Regions from separate parts of the Streptomyces sp. NPDC013457 genome, predicted to be linked through region 2. Evidence: riboswitches for the same ligand, from Rfam matches in the RefSeq annotation. Region 2 holds a riboswitch; each other region holds the start of a gene.
What was found. A riboswitch is a leader RNA that binds a small molecule or an ion and turns the genes downstream of it on or off. The one in region 2 is predicted to bind cobalamin.

Region 1: linked by a shared signal. The riboswitch ahead of ACF1G2_RS18740 (energy-coupling factor ABC transporter permease) and the one ahead of ACF1G2_RS05450 (acyl-CoA thioesterase) in region 2 are both predicted to bind cobalamin.
Region 3: linked by a shared signal. The riboswitch ahead of cobN (cobaltochelatase subunit CobN) and the one ahead of ACF1G2_RS05450 (acyl-CoA thioesterase) in region 2 are both predicted to bind cobalamin.

The regions. Positions count from the first base shown of each region.
Region 1 covers NZ_JBICBL010000006.1:334,106-338,284, reverse strand. The annotation lists gene ACF1G2_RS18745 (energy-coupling factor ABC transporter substrate-binding protein) at 1-54, opposite strand, end outside; gene ACF1G2_RS18740 (energy-coupling factor ABC transporter permease) at 54-752, opposite strand; cobalamin riboswitch at 781-1,005, opposite strand; gene ACF1G2_RS18735 (PTS-dependent dihydroxyacetone kinase phosphotransferase subunit DhaM) at 1,091-1,504, opposite strand; gene dhaL (dihydroxyacetone kinase subunit DhaL) at 1,501-2,115, opposite strand; gene dhaK (dihydroxyacetone kinase subunit DhaK) at 2,122-3,114, opposite strand; gene ACF1G2_RS18720 (glutamate--cysteine ligase) at 3,634-4,179, shown strand, end outside.
Region 2 covers NZ_JBICBL010000001.1:1,199,205-1,203,383, reverse strand. The annotation lists gene ACF1G2_RS05460 (helix-turn-helix domain-containing protein) at 1-924, opposite strand, end outside; gene ACF1G2_RS05455 (saccharopine dehydrogenase family protein) at 1,056-2,084, shown strand; gene ACF1G2_RS05450 (acyl-CoA thioesterase) at 2,185-2,625, opposite strand; cobalamin riboswitch at 2,675-2,895, opposite strand; gene ACF1G2_RS05445 (amidase) at 2,959-4,179, opposite strand, start outside.
Region 3 covers NZ_JBICBL010000008.1:422,696-426,874, reverse strand. The annotation lists gene cobN (cobaltochelatase subunit CobN) at 1-3,080, opposite strand, end outside; cobalamin riboswitch at 3,117-3,256, opposite strand; gene ACF1G2_RS23765 (cobalamin biosynthesis protein CobG) at 3,300-4,179, shown strand, end outside.

The DNA of each region.
Region 1 (4,179 bases), on a different contig from region 2:
CAGCGCTCCGACGACGAGCAGCAGCAGTGCGTTGATCTTCGCGTTCCGGCTCATCAGGCGCTCGCCTCCGCGTTCTCGTTCTTCTTCCGGGACGGGAGCAGCACCCCGAGGCGGGTCAGGTCCGCCTTGCTGGACTGCGTGAGCAGCCGCATGACCAGCACCGTCAGCAGGCCCTCGCTGACGGCGAGCGGCAGCTGTGTGACGGCGAAGATTCCACCGAACTTGGCCAGCGCGCCGAGCACACCGCTGCCCGGGTCCGGGAACGCCAGCGCGAGCTGGACGCTGGTCACGCAGTACGTCGACAGGTCGGCGACGAACGCGCCGAAGAACACGCTCACCATGAGCGGGACGTCGAAGCGGCGAAGCAGCCAGTACGTGGCGAAACCGGCCCACGGCCCGACGATCGCCATCGAGAAGACGTTGGCACCGAGCGTGGTGAGCCCGCCGTGGGCGAGCAGCAGCGCCTGGAACAGCAGGGTGATCGTGCCCAGGACCGCCATCACCGGCGGCCGGAACAGGATCGCGCCAAGGCCCGTACCGGTCGGGTGCGAGCAACTGCCGGTCACCGACGGGATCTTGAGCGCGGACAGAACGAAGGTGAACGCACCGGACGCACCGAGCAACAGGGTGGACTCGGGGTTGGCCTTGACCTCACGGGTCAGGGCGCGGACACCGTGGACGACGAAGGGAGCGGACGCGACGCCCCAGGCGGCCGCGTGCACAGGGGGCAGATACCCCTCGGCTATATGCATGGTTGGGAGACCCTCTCCAGCACCTCGTGGATGGACAACGCACCTTGGCCGGTCTCCTGGCTGACGGGTCATGCCGCCGCGGCTCCGCCTTCCCACACCCCCGCGGTCTCCCGCGGCGGTCCAGTGGCTTCCCCGGAGGGATGGAGCCGGACTTCCCGATCACAGTGGCGAGGGCCGCACCGGTACCGCACCGGTTTCCCGTACACCAAGGCGCTGTGACATTAGTGGGTTGACCAGGTACATCACAACACGGGAGGCGTCGCGGACGGTGTGTGACGGATCTCCCGCGCGCCCCACGCACCCCTGTCGCCCCTGCGCACGCCTCCCACGCCCCCGCCTCACTCCTTCCGGTACGCGTACGCCTCCGAGGCCGCCGCCGCCACCGCGTCCAGGTCCCCGCCGGCGCTCGCCGTGACGAGCGCGGCGACGGCGCCCTCGACGAACGGGGCGTCGACGAGCCGTGAGCCGTCCGGAAGCTCGTCCTCCTCGGCGAGCAGCGCCTTGACGGTCAGGACGGCGCTGCCGAGGTCGACGAGGATGGCCACTCCGGCGCCCCCGTCGACCGCGTTCGCCGCCTCGACGATCCGCTCGGAACTCGTGCCGAGACCGCCGTCGGGCGTGCCTCCGGCCGCGGCGACGGGAGCGGTCGCCCCACCGCCCGCGAGCCCCCGGGCCAGGGCGGCGACGGCGTCGGCGACGGCCGCGCTGTGCGAGACGAGAACGATGCCCACCGTGCCCTGCCGGCCGGTCATGCGGCGGCCACCTCCGCGAGCGCGGCGATCAGCAGGGCCGACGAGGTGGCCCCGGGGTCCTGATGCCCGACGGAGCGTTCGCCCAGATAGCTCGCCCTGCCCTTGCGCGCCCGGAGCGGTACGGTCGCGAGCGCCCCGCGCTCGGCCGCGTCCCGGGCCGCGGCGAAGGAGTCGCCGAGCGCCTCGGCCGCGGGGGTGAGCGCGTCGAGCATGGTCTTGTCCCCGACCTGGGCCCCGCCGAGCTGTGCGACGGCGGCGACCCCGGCGGCCAGGGCCGCGGCCAGGTCCTCCCGTGTCACCGATGCGGCATTCCCGAGCGCCTTGCCGGTCCGCCGCAGCAGCGTCCCGTACAGCGGCCCCGACGCACCCCCGACCGTGGAGATCAACTGCCGCCCCGCGGCCACGAGTACGGCCCCCGGAGTCTCGGGCGGATCCTTCTCCAGGATGTCCCTCACGGCGGCGAACCCCCGCTTCAGATTGGCGCCGTGGTCCGCGTCGCCGATCGCCGAGTCGAGCTCGGTGAGACGCTCCGCCTCACGGTCGACGACCGCCGCCGCCCCGGTCAGCCAGCGACGGAAGAACGCGGCGTCGAAATCGTCCGGTTCGGTCATCCCCGCTCACCGCCCCCAGCGCAGCGCCGGCGTCTGCACGGGCGCGTCCCAGAGCCGGAGCAGCTCCTCGTCGGCCTGACAGAGCGTCACCGAGCAGCCGGCCATGTCGAGCGAGGTCACGTAGTTGCCGACCAGCGTGCGGGCGACGGGCACCCCGCGCTCGGCCAGCACGCGCTGGACCTCGGCGTTGAAACCGTACAGTTCGAGCAGCGGCGTGGCGCCCATCCCGTTCACGAGGGCGAGGACGGGACCGGACGGCCGCAGGTCCTCCAGGACGGCGTCGACGGCGACGTCCGCGATCTCGCCCGAGGTCATCATGGGCCGTCGCTCCCGTCCGGGCTCCCCGTGGATGCCGATCCCCAACTCCAGCTCACCTGGCGGTAGTTCGAAAGTCGGACTGCCCTTGGCGGGTGTGGTGCAGGCGCTCAGCGCCACACCGAAACTCCGCGACCGTTCGTTCACCCGGCGGGCGACCGCCTCCACCCGCTCCAGCGGCGCACCCTCCTCGGCGGCGGCACCGGCGATCTTCTCCACGAAGAGGGTCGCCCCCGTCCCGCGCCGGCCGGCCGTGTACAGACTGTCCGTCACCGCCACGTCGTCGTCGACGAGCACCTTCGCGATCTGGATGCCCTCGTCCTCCGCGAGTTCGGCGGCCATCTCGAAGTTGAGCACGTCACCGGTGTAGTTCTTGACGACGAACAGCACCCCGGCCCCACTGTCGACCGCGGCGGCGGCGCGCACCATCTGGTCGGGGACGGGCGAGGTGAACACCTCTCCGGGGCAGGCGGCCGCCAGCATCCCGGGCCCCACGAAGCCCCCGTGCAGGGGTTCGTGCCCGGACCCGCCCCCGGACACCAGCCCCACCTTCCCGGCGACAGGCGCGTCACGCCGCAGGACGACGCGGTTCTCGACGTCGACGGTGAGTTCGGGATGCGCGGCGGCCATCCCGCGCAGGGCATCGGCGACGACGGTCTCCGGAACGTTGATCAGCATCCTCATGGGTACCTCCTGAAGCGATGACGGTCGATCCGCTGAGCCTGCTCCGTTCCGCTCGCGCCCACACGTGCCGGTCGCCGCCGCCGGCACCGCGCTACGGCGCGGGCAGCACCCGCCAAGGGTAGGCTGGGGTGCGACGGCCCCCCGTGAATGCCACGGCAACCACAGTGTGTCCGGAGGGATGGAAGAGCTTGCGGGCCGATCCTCTACCTCGTCGGGTGGACCCGTTCCCCCGGCGGGCGGCGCTTTTCGGCGAGCTGTGTCAGGTCCCCCGGACCGCGGTTCGTCGATCGCCAGAGCCGTGATGCCGGCCGAAACCCCGTAGGGCAGCCGCCCTCCCGGCATGTCCGGTTCCCTCGCCGCCCGCGCCCAATTGAGCGGCTGGTGTGACAGGTGAGCGGCCTGTGCTTAAGTCGGCCCCGATGGGGCAGTCGCACTGCAGGCCAGGCAGGGCCGCCGGTCAGGGCGATCAGCCGGCCCGACGATCGTCGATCTCGCACAGGAGGCGCAGTGGTCGTCCGGATGGGTGTCGAAGAAGAGTTCCATGTGATCGATGTCGAGAGCGGTGCGCTGACACCTCGGGCCGCCCCTGTCCTCGGACGGCTGTCCCCTGACGGGGGCGACTTCACGCGGGAACTCCAGCAGTCGGTCGTCGAGTCGAACAGCGGGGTGCACGCGCGCCTCGACGAACTCCACGCGGACCTGTGCGCCTCGCGGCGGCGGCTGAACGCTGCCGCGGCCTCGCAGGGGCTGGCGATCATGGCGGCGGGCACGGCCCCCGTCGCACGGCTCGGAGCCGTGCACCCGACCGACGAACCCCGCTACCTGACGATGGCGGACGAGTACCGCCGGCTCGCCGACGAGCAGCTGATATGCGGCGCCCAAGTACATGTCGACGTCCCCGACCGGGACACCGCCGTACGGGCCCTCTGCGCCCTGAGTCCATGGCTTCCGCCCCTCCTGGCCCTGTCCGCGAGCTCTCCCTACTGGCTCGGCTCCGACACGGGCTACGCGAGCTGGCGCACCATGCTCTGGCAGCGCTGGCCCACCTCCGGACCGGCCGGATGC
Region 2 (4,179 bases):
CGTGCGGCGGTAGGTGTCCGGCGGGACGCCGACCGTCCGGGCGAAATGGCGGCGCAGGGTGGTGGCGGTACCCATGCCGGTCGCCGTCGCGATCGTGTCGACGGTGTCGTCGGTGGTCTCCAGCAACTCCTGCGCATGCCGGATGCGTTGCGTGAGCAGCCACTGCAGGGGAGTGGTGCCGGTGACCGCTTTGAAATGGCGGCCCAGGTGCCGCGAGCTCATCCCGGCCTGACGGGCCAGGTCCTCCACGGTGAGTGCCCGGTCGAGGCGCTGCAGCACCCAGGGGAGCAGGCCGGCCAGCGGGTGGTTGCCGGGGGCGGGTACGGGAGTGGTCACGAACTGGGCCTGGCCCCCGTCACGGTGCGGAGGGACGACCAGGCGCCGGGCGATCGTGTTGGCGACGGCCGAGCCGTGGTCGAGGCGTACCAGGTGCAGACACAGGTCCATGGCGGCGGCCTTGCCTGCGGAGGTGAGCACGCTGCCGTTGTCCACGTAGAGGACGTCGGGATCCACCGTGACCTGGGGGTGGCGTCTGATCAGCTCCTCGGTGTGCGCCCAGTGCGTGGTCGCGACCCGGTCGTCCAGGAGGCCGGCGGCGGCGAGGACGAAGGCGCCCGTGCACAGTGAGGCCACACGGGCGCCCGCCTCGTGGGCCGCTCGCACGGCGTCGACCAGCTCGGCCGGCGGGTCCTGGTCGACGTCGGCCCAGCCGGGGACGATCACGGTGTCGGCTCGCGTGAGGTGGTCGAGCCCGTGGTCGGGATCCAGCCGGAACCGGCCGACCCGGACGGCGCTCGGTCCGCAGAGCGCGACGTCGTACCAGGGGTCGACGATGTGGGTCAGATCGGCACCGAAGACCTCGATCGCCAGGGACAGTTCGAAGTGGAGCATGCCGTCGGTGAGGGCCAGGGCAACGGTGGTCACGTCCGGAAGTGTACGGGTCATGTCGTTCCAGACACTCGTGTGAAGGCCCGCTCCGCGCAAGGATCCTCATGACGGAGCGCGGCGGATCACACGGATCCGCGGCACGGCACTCGGCGCGGAGGAGCGGGTTCATGGGATCGGGGCAGCTGGTGGCGGTGTTCGGCGCGTACGGGCACACAGGTCGTTTCGTGGTGGCGGAGCTGGTGGAGCGGGGCTTCGTCCCCGTGCTGTCCGGCCGTGACACGGGCAGGCTCAAGACGCTGGCGGACGAGTCCGGTCTGGACGCACGCCCCGCGACGGTGGACGACCCGGAATCGCTCGACCGCGCGCTGGCCGGTACGGCCGCCGTCGTCAACTGCGCCGGGCCCTTCGCCTCGACGACCGCCCCCGTGATCGAGGCGGCCCTCCGGGCCGGCATCCCGTACCTGGACGTGGCCGCCGAGCTGGAGGCCAACATCGACACCTTCGCCCACTACGCCGACCGGGCGCGCGACGCCGGCGCGGTGGTCGTTCCCGCGATGGCCTTCTTCGGCGGCCTCGGCGACCTGCTCGCCACCGCCGCCATGAGCGACTGGAGCGAGGCCGACGAGGTGCACATCGCCTACGGCCTGAGCAGCTGGCACCCCACCGCGGGGACGCGGCTCTCGGGCGCGGTCTCCCGGGAGCGGCGCGGTGAGCGACGCCTGCGCTACACCGGCGGTCAGTGGGAGTACCGCACCGACGCCCCGCCCACCCTCACCTGGCCCTTCCCGCAGCCGATGGGCCCCCGGCCCGTGATCGGGGAGTTCACGATGGCCGACGTCGTGACCGTGCCCACCCACCTCTCCGTCCCGGAGGTCACGACCTACATGACGGCCAACGCCGTCCAGGACATCGCGGCCCCCGGCACACCGGCGCCGGCCGCCGCCGACGAGAGCGGGCGGTCCGACCAGACCTTCCTCGTCGACGCGGTCGTACGGCTCGGCGGCGCCGAGCGCCGCGCGGTGGCCCACGGACAGGACATCTACGCCGTCACGGCGCCCCTCGTCGTCGAAGCCCTCGAACGCGTGCTCACCGGCCGCACCCGCACCGTCGGCGTCGCCGCCGCGGGCGAGATCTTCGACGCCGCCGACTTCCTGCGCGCCCTCTCCCCGCACCTGGTGTTCGAACTGCACCCGTAGCGAAGCGACTTCGACCCGTCCGGCCCTGGCGCCCGACCGACGTGAACCGACCGGAGCGGACCCACGACCACGACCGGACAGGCGACCGCGGCGCCGCGCGTCAGGACCGGCCGGGGAGCTCCGCGTCGAGCGCGGGCACGGGGCGCGGGGTCCCGTCGGCATCGATCGCGACGAAGGTGAGGAGTCCGGTGGCGACCTCGGTGGTGGGGCCGGAGCTGTTCCAGCGCTCGGCCGTGACGCGGACGCCGACGGTCATGGACGTCCGGCCCGCGCGTTCCAGTCCGGCTTCCACGCTGAGCAGGTCCCCGGCCCGTACCGGCGCGAGGAAGGTCATCCGGTCGACGGACACGGTGACGGCGGGCCCGTCGGCATGCCGCCCGGCGGCGGCCGCGGCGGCGTCGTCGATGAGCTTCATCATCACGCCGCCGTGGATGGTGCCGTACAGATTGGTGTCGTGGTCGCTCATGATGTGAGCGAGGACCACCCGGGAGTCGTCCGGGGTCTTCGTACGGGCAGGGCTGGTGACGGTGCGATCGGCCACGTCAACTCTCCTTCGCGAGTCGCGGCAGGGCAGTTCCCCGCGCCGGGGACACGGCGCGCGGGCAGCCGGCAGGTCTTCGGACTCGCGGGCACGCCCTCCTCGCGGAGGACTCCTACTGACCGTCGCTTCCCAGGCCCGTCCCGGACCCAGTGCTCATGACGGCGGTCGTTCCCGCTCACCGCTGCGGGGCAGTCCCGGATTCCCACCGGGTTCCCTCTTACGACGCATCCCGCCTGGCGGACGGGGCGAACCAGCTGCCCGGCCAGCGTACGGCAGGGACGTCACGCCCTCCGGCGAGGGCGTGGCCCCAGGCCACGCCCCCTCCTCGGCGCGTCAGGTCAACTGCGCGGTCAGGCGCGGCGTGCGCGGCGGCGCCGTGCGCCGGTCGCCGGTCTTCTCGAAGGCCGCGGCGAGGGCCAGCAGGGCGTTGTCGTCGTAGGCGCGGCCCGCGAAGGTCAGCCCGACGGGCATGCCGGTGTCCGTCATGGTGCCCATGGGCACGGTGACGGTCGGGATGCCGAGGTGGCGGGGGACCAGGTTGCCGTTGGCGACCCAGACGCCGTTGCGCCAGCCGAGGTCGGCGGACGCCGCGTCGACGTCCATGTCCGCGGGGCCCACGTCGGCCACCGCGGGGAAGACCACCGCGTCCAGGCCCAGTCCGTCCATCCACAGCTCCAGGTCGACGCGGCGCGTCTCCTCCAGTCCGCGCAGCCCCTGCTCGAGGAGCGGCATGTCGGCGAGGGACGCGTACGGGCGCTCGCGCACGAAGCGGGGGTAGTCGCCGATCGTGTCGTCGAAGCCGTCGTACCGGTCGGGCAGTTCGCCCTCCTGCTTGGGCCAGATGCGGTCGCCGTCGACGTCGGCCAGGGTGGAGAGCGCCGGGTCGCCGTTGGCGCGCAGGAAGTCGTCCCAGGCCCAGGCGGACAGGTCCTCGATCTCGAAGGTGAGGTACTCGCGGCTGACCAGTCCGCGGGTGAGCAGCGAGGGCGCCCCGGGGCGGTCGGACTCGTAGTGGGACACCACGGGGAAGTCGACCTCGACGACCTCGGCGCCGGCGGCCTCGAGGTCGCGGCGGGCGGCTTCCCACAGGGTGATCACCGAGGGGCGGGTGTCGATGCGCTGTCCGGTCTGGCCGCCGATGCCTCCGTCGGGGTTCGTTCCGGCGTCGGGGTCGGCGTTGATGTACATCCGGGGCACGCCGACCCGCTTGCCGGCGAGCGCGTCGCATGCGGCCCGGGCGTCGGCGGGGGTGAGGGCCGGGTAGGAGGCGGGGCGTATCTGGGACGGCGAGGGCAGTGCCACCCACGGCTGTGCGCGCCACAGGTCCCCGCGGGTGTGCGGGTCGTCGGCGACGACGACGTCGAGCACCTCGAGCAGGTCGGCCATGGTGCGGGTGTGCGGGACCACGACGTCCATGGTCGGCACGAGCGGCCAGTTGCCACGGACCGAGATCACGCCGCGGCTGGGGGTGTAGGCGCACAGCGCGTTGTTGGAGGCGGGGGCACGGCCCGAGGACCAGGTCTCCTCGCCGAGGCCGAACGCGCCGAAGGAGGC
Region 3 (4,179 bases), on a different contig from region 2:
TTCGCGGCCACCGCGATCCGCTTGTAGGCCGTCTCCATCTCCGAGCGGGCCGGACGGCCCTCCAGACCGCGGCCGTACGCGTATCCGCCCCACACCGTGTACACCTCGGCGAGGTCCGCGTCCGTGCGCCAGTCGCGCGAGTCGATCAGCTGGAGGATGCCCGCACCGTAGGTGCCCGGCCGCGAGCCGAAGATCCGGGTCGTCGCGCGCCGCTCGTCGCCGTGCTCGGCCAGGTCGGCCTGCGCGTGCGCCCGTACGAAGTTCTCCCCGGCCGGCTCGTCGAGCGAGGCGGCCAGCCGTACGGCGTCGTCGAGGAGCCCGATGACGTGCGGGAAGGCGTCCCGGAAGAAGCCCGAGATGCGCAGCGTGACGTCGATGCGCGGGCGGCCCAGCTCGGCGAGCGGCACCGGCTCCAGGCCGTTCACCCGGCGCGAGGCGTCGTCCCACGTGGGGCGGACGCCCAGCAGGGCGAGGGCCTCGGCCACGTCGTCGCCCGCCGTGCGCATCGCGCTCGTGCCCCACAGGGAGAGGCCGACGGAGGTCGGCCACTCCCCGTTGTCGGAGCGGTAGCGCTCCAGGAGCGAGTCGGCGAGCGCCTGGCCGGTCTCCCACGCGAGGCGGGAGGGGACGGCCTTGGGGTCGACGGAGTAGAAGTTCCGGCCGGTCGGCAGCACGTTGACCAGGCCGCGCAGCGGCGAGCCGGAGGGCCCCGCCGGGACGAAGCCGCCGTTCAACGCGTGCACGGCGTGGGCGAGTTCGTCGGTCGTGGCGGCGAGCCGCGGCACGACCTGCTCGCAGGCGAAGCGGAGGACGGCCTGGACGTCGGGACCGTACGCGGCGGCGACCGCCGGGACCGCCTCCACGGACCAGTCCGCCGCCTCCATCGCCTCGACCAGCTCGCGCGCCGTCGCCTCCGCCTCGTCGGCGGTGGTACGGGTCGCGGCCGACTCGTCGAGGCCCAGGGCCTCACGGAGACCCGGCAGCGCCTGCGTACCGCCCCAGATCTGCCGGGCGCGCAGGATCGAGAGCACCAGGTTCACGCGCTCGGGACCGGCCGGTGCCCCGCCGAGCACATGCAGACCGTCCCTGATCTGGGCGTCCTTGACCTCGCACAGCCAGCCGTCGACGTGCAGCAGGAAGTCGTCGAAGCCGTCGTCCTCCGGGCGGGCCTCCAGGCCCAGGTCGTGGTCGAGCTTGGCCGCCTGGATCAGCGTCCAGATCTGCGCGCGGATGGCGGGCAGCTTGGACGGGTCCATGGAGGAGATCTGCGCGTACTCGTCGAGCAGCTGCTCCAGGCGCGCGATGTCGCCGTACGAGTCGGCGCGGGCCATCGGCGGCACCAGGTGGTCGACCAGCGTCGCGTGCACGCGGCGCTTGGCCTGCGTACCCTCGCCCGGGTCGTTGACCAGGAACGGGTAGACCAGCGGGATGTCGCCGAGCGCCGCGTCCGGGCCGCAGGCGGCGGACAGGCCCGCGTTCTTGCCGGGCAGCCACTCCAGGTTGCCGTGCTTGCCGAGGTGGACCATCGCGTCCGCCCCGAAGCCGCCGTCCTCGGTGCGCGCCGCGATCCAGCGGTAGGCGGCCAGGTAGTGGTGGGACGGCGGGAGATCGGGGTCGTGGTAGATCGCGATCGGGTTCTCGCCGAAGCCGCGCGGCGGCTGGATGAGGACGAGGAGGTTCCCGCGCCGCAGGGCGGCGAGGACGATGTCGCCCTCGGGGTTCCGGGACCGGTCGAGGAACATCTCCCCGGGCGCCGGGCCCCAGTGCTCCTCGACGGCCTCGCGCAGCTCGGCCGGGAGGGTCGCGTACCAGCGGCGGTAGTCGGCGGCCGGGATGCGGACGGGGTTCTTCGCCAGCTGCTCCTCGGTCAGCCAGTCCTGGTCGTGGCCGCCCGCCTCGATCAGGGCGTAGATCAGCTCGTCGCCGTCCCCGGAGACCAGCCCGGGGATCTCCTCGACCGGGCCGAAGTCGTACCCCTCCGCACGCAGGCGCCGCAGGAGCGCGACGGCGGAGGCGGGGGTGTCGAGGCCGACCGCGTTGCCGATCCGGGAGTGCTTGGTCGGGTACGCGGAGAGGACCAGCGCGATCCTCTTCTCGGCGTTCGGGATGTGCCGCAGGCGGGCGTGGCGCACCGCGATCCCGGCGACGCGAGCGGCGCGCTCGGTGTCGGCGACGTACGCCGGAAGTCCGTCCTCGTCGATCTCCTTGAAGGAGAACGGGACGGTGATGAGCCGGCCGTCGAACTCGGGCACGGCGACCTGGCTCGCGGCGTCCAGCGGGGAGAGGCCCTCGTCGTTCTCCTCCCAGGCGGCGCGCGAGCCGGTGAGGCAGAGCGCCTGCAGGATCGGCACGTCGAGGGCGGCGAGCGCGCCCGCGTCCCAGGCGTCCTCGTCCCCGCCCGCCTGCGCCTCGGCGGGCTTGGTGCCGCCGGCAGCGAGGACGGTGGTGACGATCGCGTCGGCCGTACGAAGGGTGTCGAGCAGCTCCGGCTCGGGGGCGCGCAGGGAGGCGACGTACAGCGGCAGGGCCCGGGCGCCCGCGTCCTCGACCGCCGCGCAGAGCGCGTCGACGAAGGCGGTGTTCCCGCTCATGTGGTGGGCGCGGTAGTAGAGCACGGCGACGGTCGGGCCGTCGGTGGCGCGCGCCTCCCGCTCCAGCGGGCCCCAGGTGGGCGCGGCGGCGGGGGCGTCGAAGCCGTGACCGGTGAGCAGCACGGTGTCGGAGAGGAACCGGGCCAGCTGCTCCAGGTTGGCCGGACCGCCGTGCGCGAGGTAGGCGTGGGCCTCGGTGGCGACGCCCACGGGGACGGTGGAGGCCTCCATCAGCTGGGCGTCGGGAGCCTGTTCCCCGGAGAGCACGACCAGCGGCTTCTCCGTCGCCCGCAGGGCGTCCAGGCCGTCCTCCCAGGCGCGCAGACCGCCGAGGAGGCGTACGAGAACGAGGTCGGCGCCGTCCAGGAGCCCGGGCAGGTCGTCCAGGGCGAGGCGGGAGGGGTTGGCGAACCGGTACGCGACGGGGCCGCCGGCCGCGCGGGCGCTGAGCAGGTCGGTGTCGGAGTGCGACAGCAACAGAATTCGCATGCGTGCGCAGGCCTTCCTCGGGGTTGTCCGCGCCCCGGGTGGTCGTGTGGACGGCAGGAGTTCCTGACTCACCCGGCCCCTTCCGGGGCCCGGCTCACAGTGGCGGGACCGCGCCGGATTCTCACCGGGCTTCCTCCCCGGGGTCCTGGGACCCCATGCCGATCTGCATAGTAGATCGTGCGCTCGGCGGCCCGGGGGGTCACCCGGATTCACGTGGGTATGCTCGCCGCCATGCCGCCCACCACGCCCCCTGCGCCCAACCAGGGCGAACCTCTCATACGGGACCGTGGCGACGCCTGCCCCGGGGCGCTCCGACTGCACCCCGCCGACGACGGCCGCCTGGCCCGACTGCGCCTGCCCGCCGGATTGTTGACGTCTCGTCAGGTCGAGGTCCTGGCGTCGGCGGCGGAGTCCCTGGGCGACGGACGGGTGACGGTCACGTCCCGGGGGAACGTGGAGCTGCGGGGGCTCGGCGAAGGCTGCGGCGCGGAACTGGCGGACCGCCTGGCGGAGGCGGGCCTTCTCCCCTCGACCACCCACGAACGGGTCCGCAACATCGTCGCCTCCCCGGCGGCCGGACTGGACGGACTCGGCCACGCGGACGCCCAGTTGTGGGCCCGCGAGCTGGACGCGCTGCTGTGCGCGACCCCCTGGGCGGCGGCCCTCTCGGGCCGCTTCCTCTTCGCCCTGGACGACGGCCGCGGCGACGTGGCGGGGCTCGGCGCGGATGTGACCTTGATCGCAGGAGGCGCCCGGCCGGACACCGACCGGGGGTCGGGCGGGAGCCCGTCGGGCGGCGGAGCCAGGACGGGCGGGAGCGCATCGTCCGGCGACACCGGAGCCAGGACGGGCGGGAGCCCGTTGCCCGCCGGATCCACGGCGAGCGGCTGCGTCGGCCCGGCGCTGCGCGCCGGCGACGCCCTGCTGTGCGTCGGCGGACAGACGTTCCGCGTCGCAGGCGCCGACGCGCCGCGAGCGGCGCTCGCCGCGGCCGACGCGTTCCTGCGCGCCGCACAGAACGCCGGAAACGGCGCGTGGCGCGTGAAGGAACTGCCGCGCTCCGGGGCGCCGGAAGCGGAAGCCACCGACGACGCCGGCC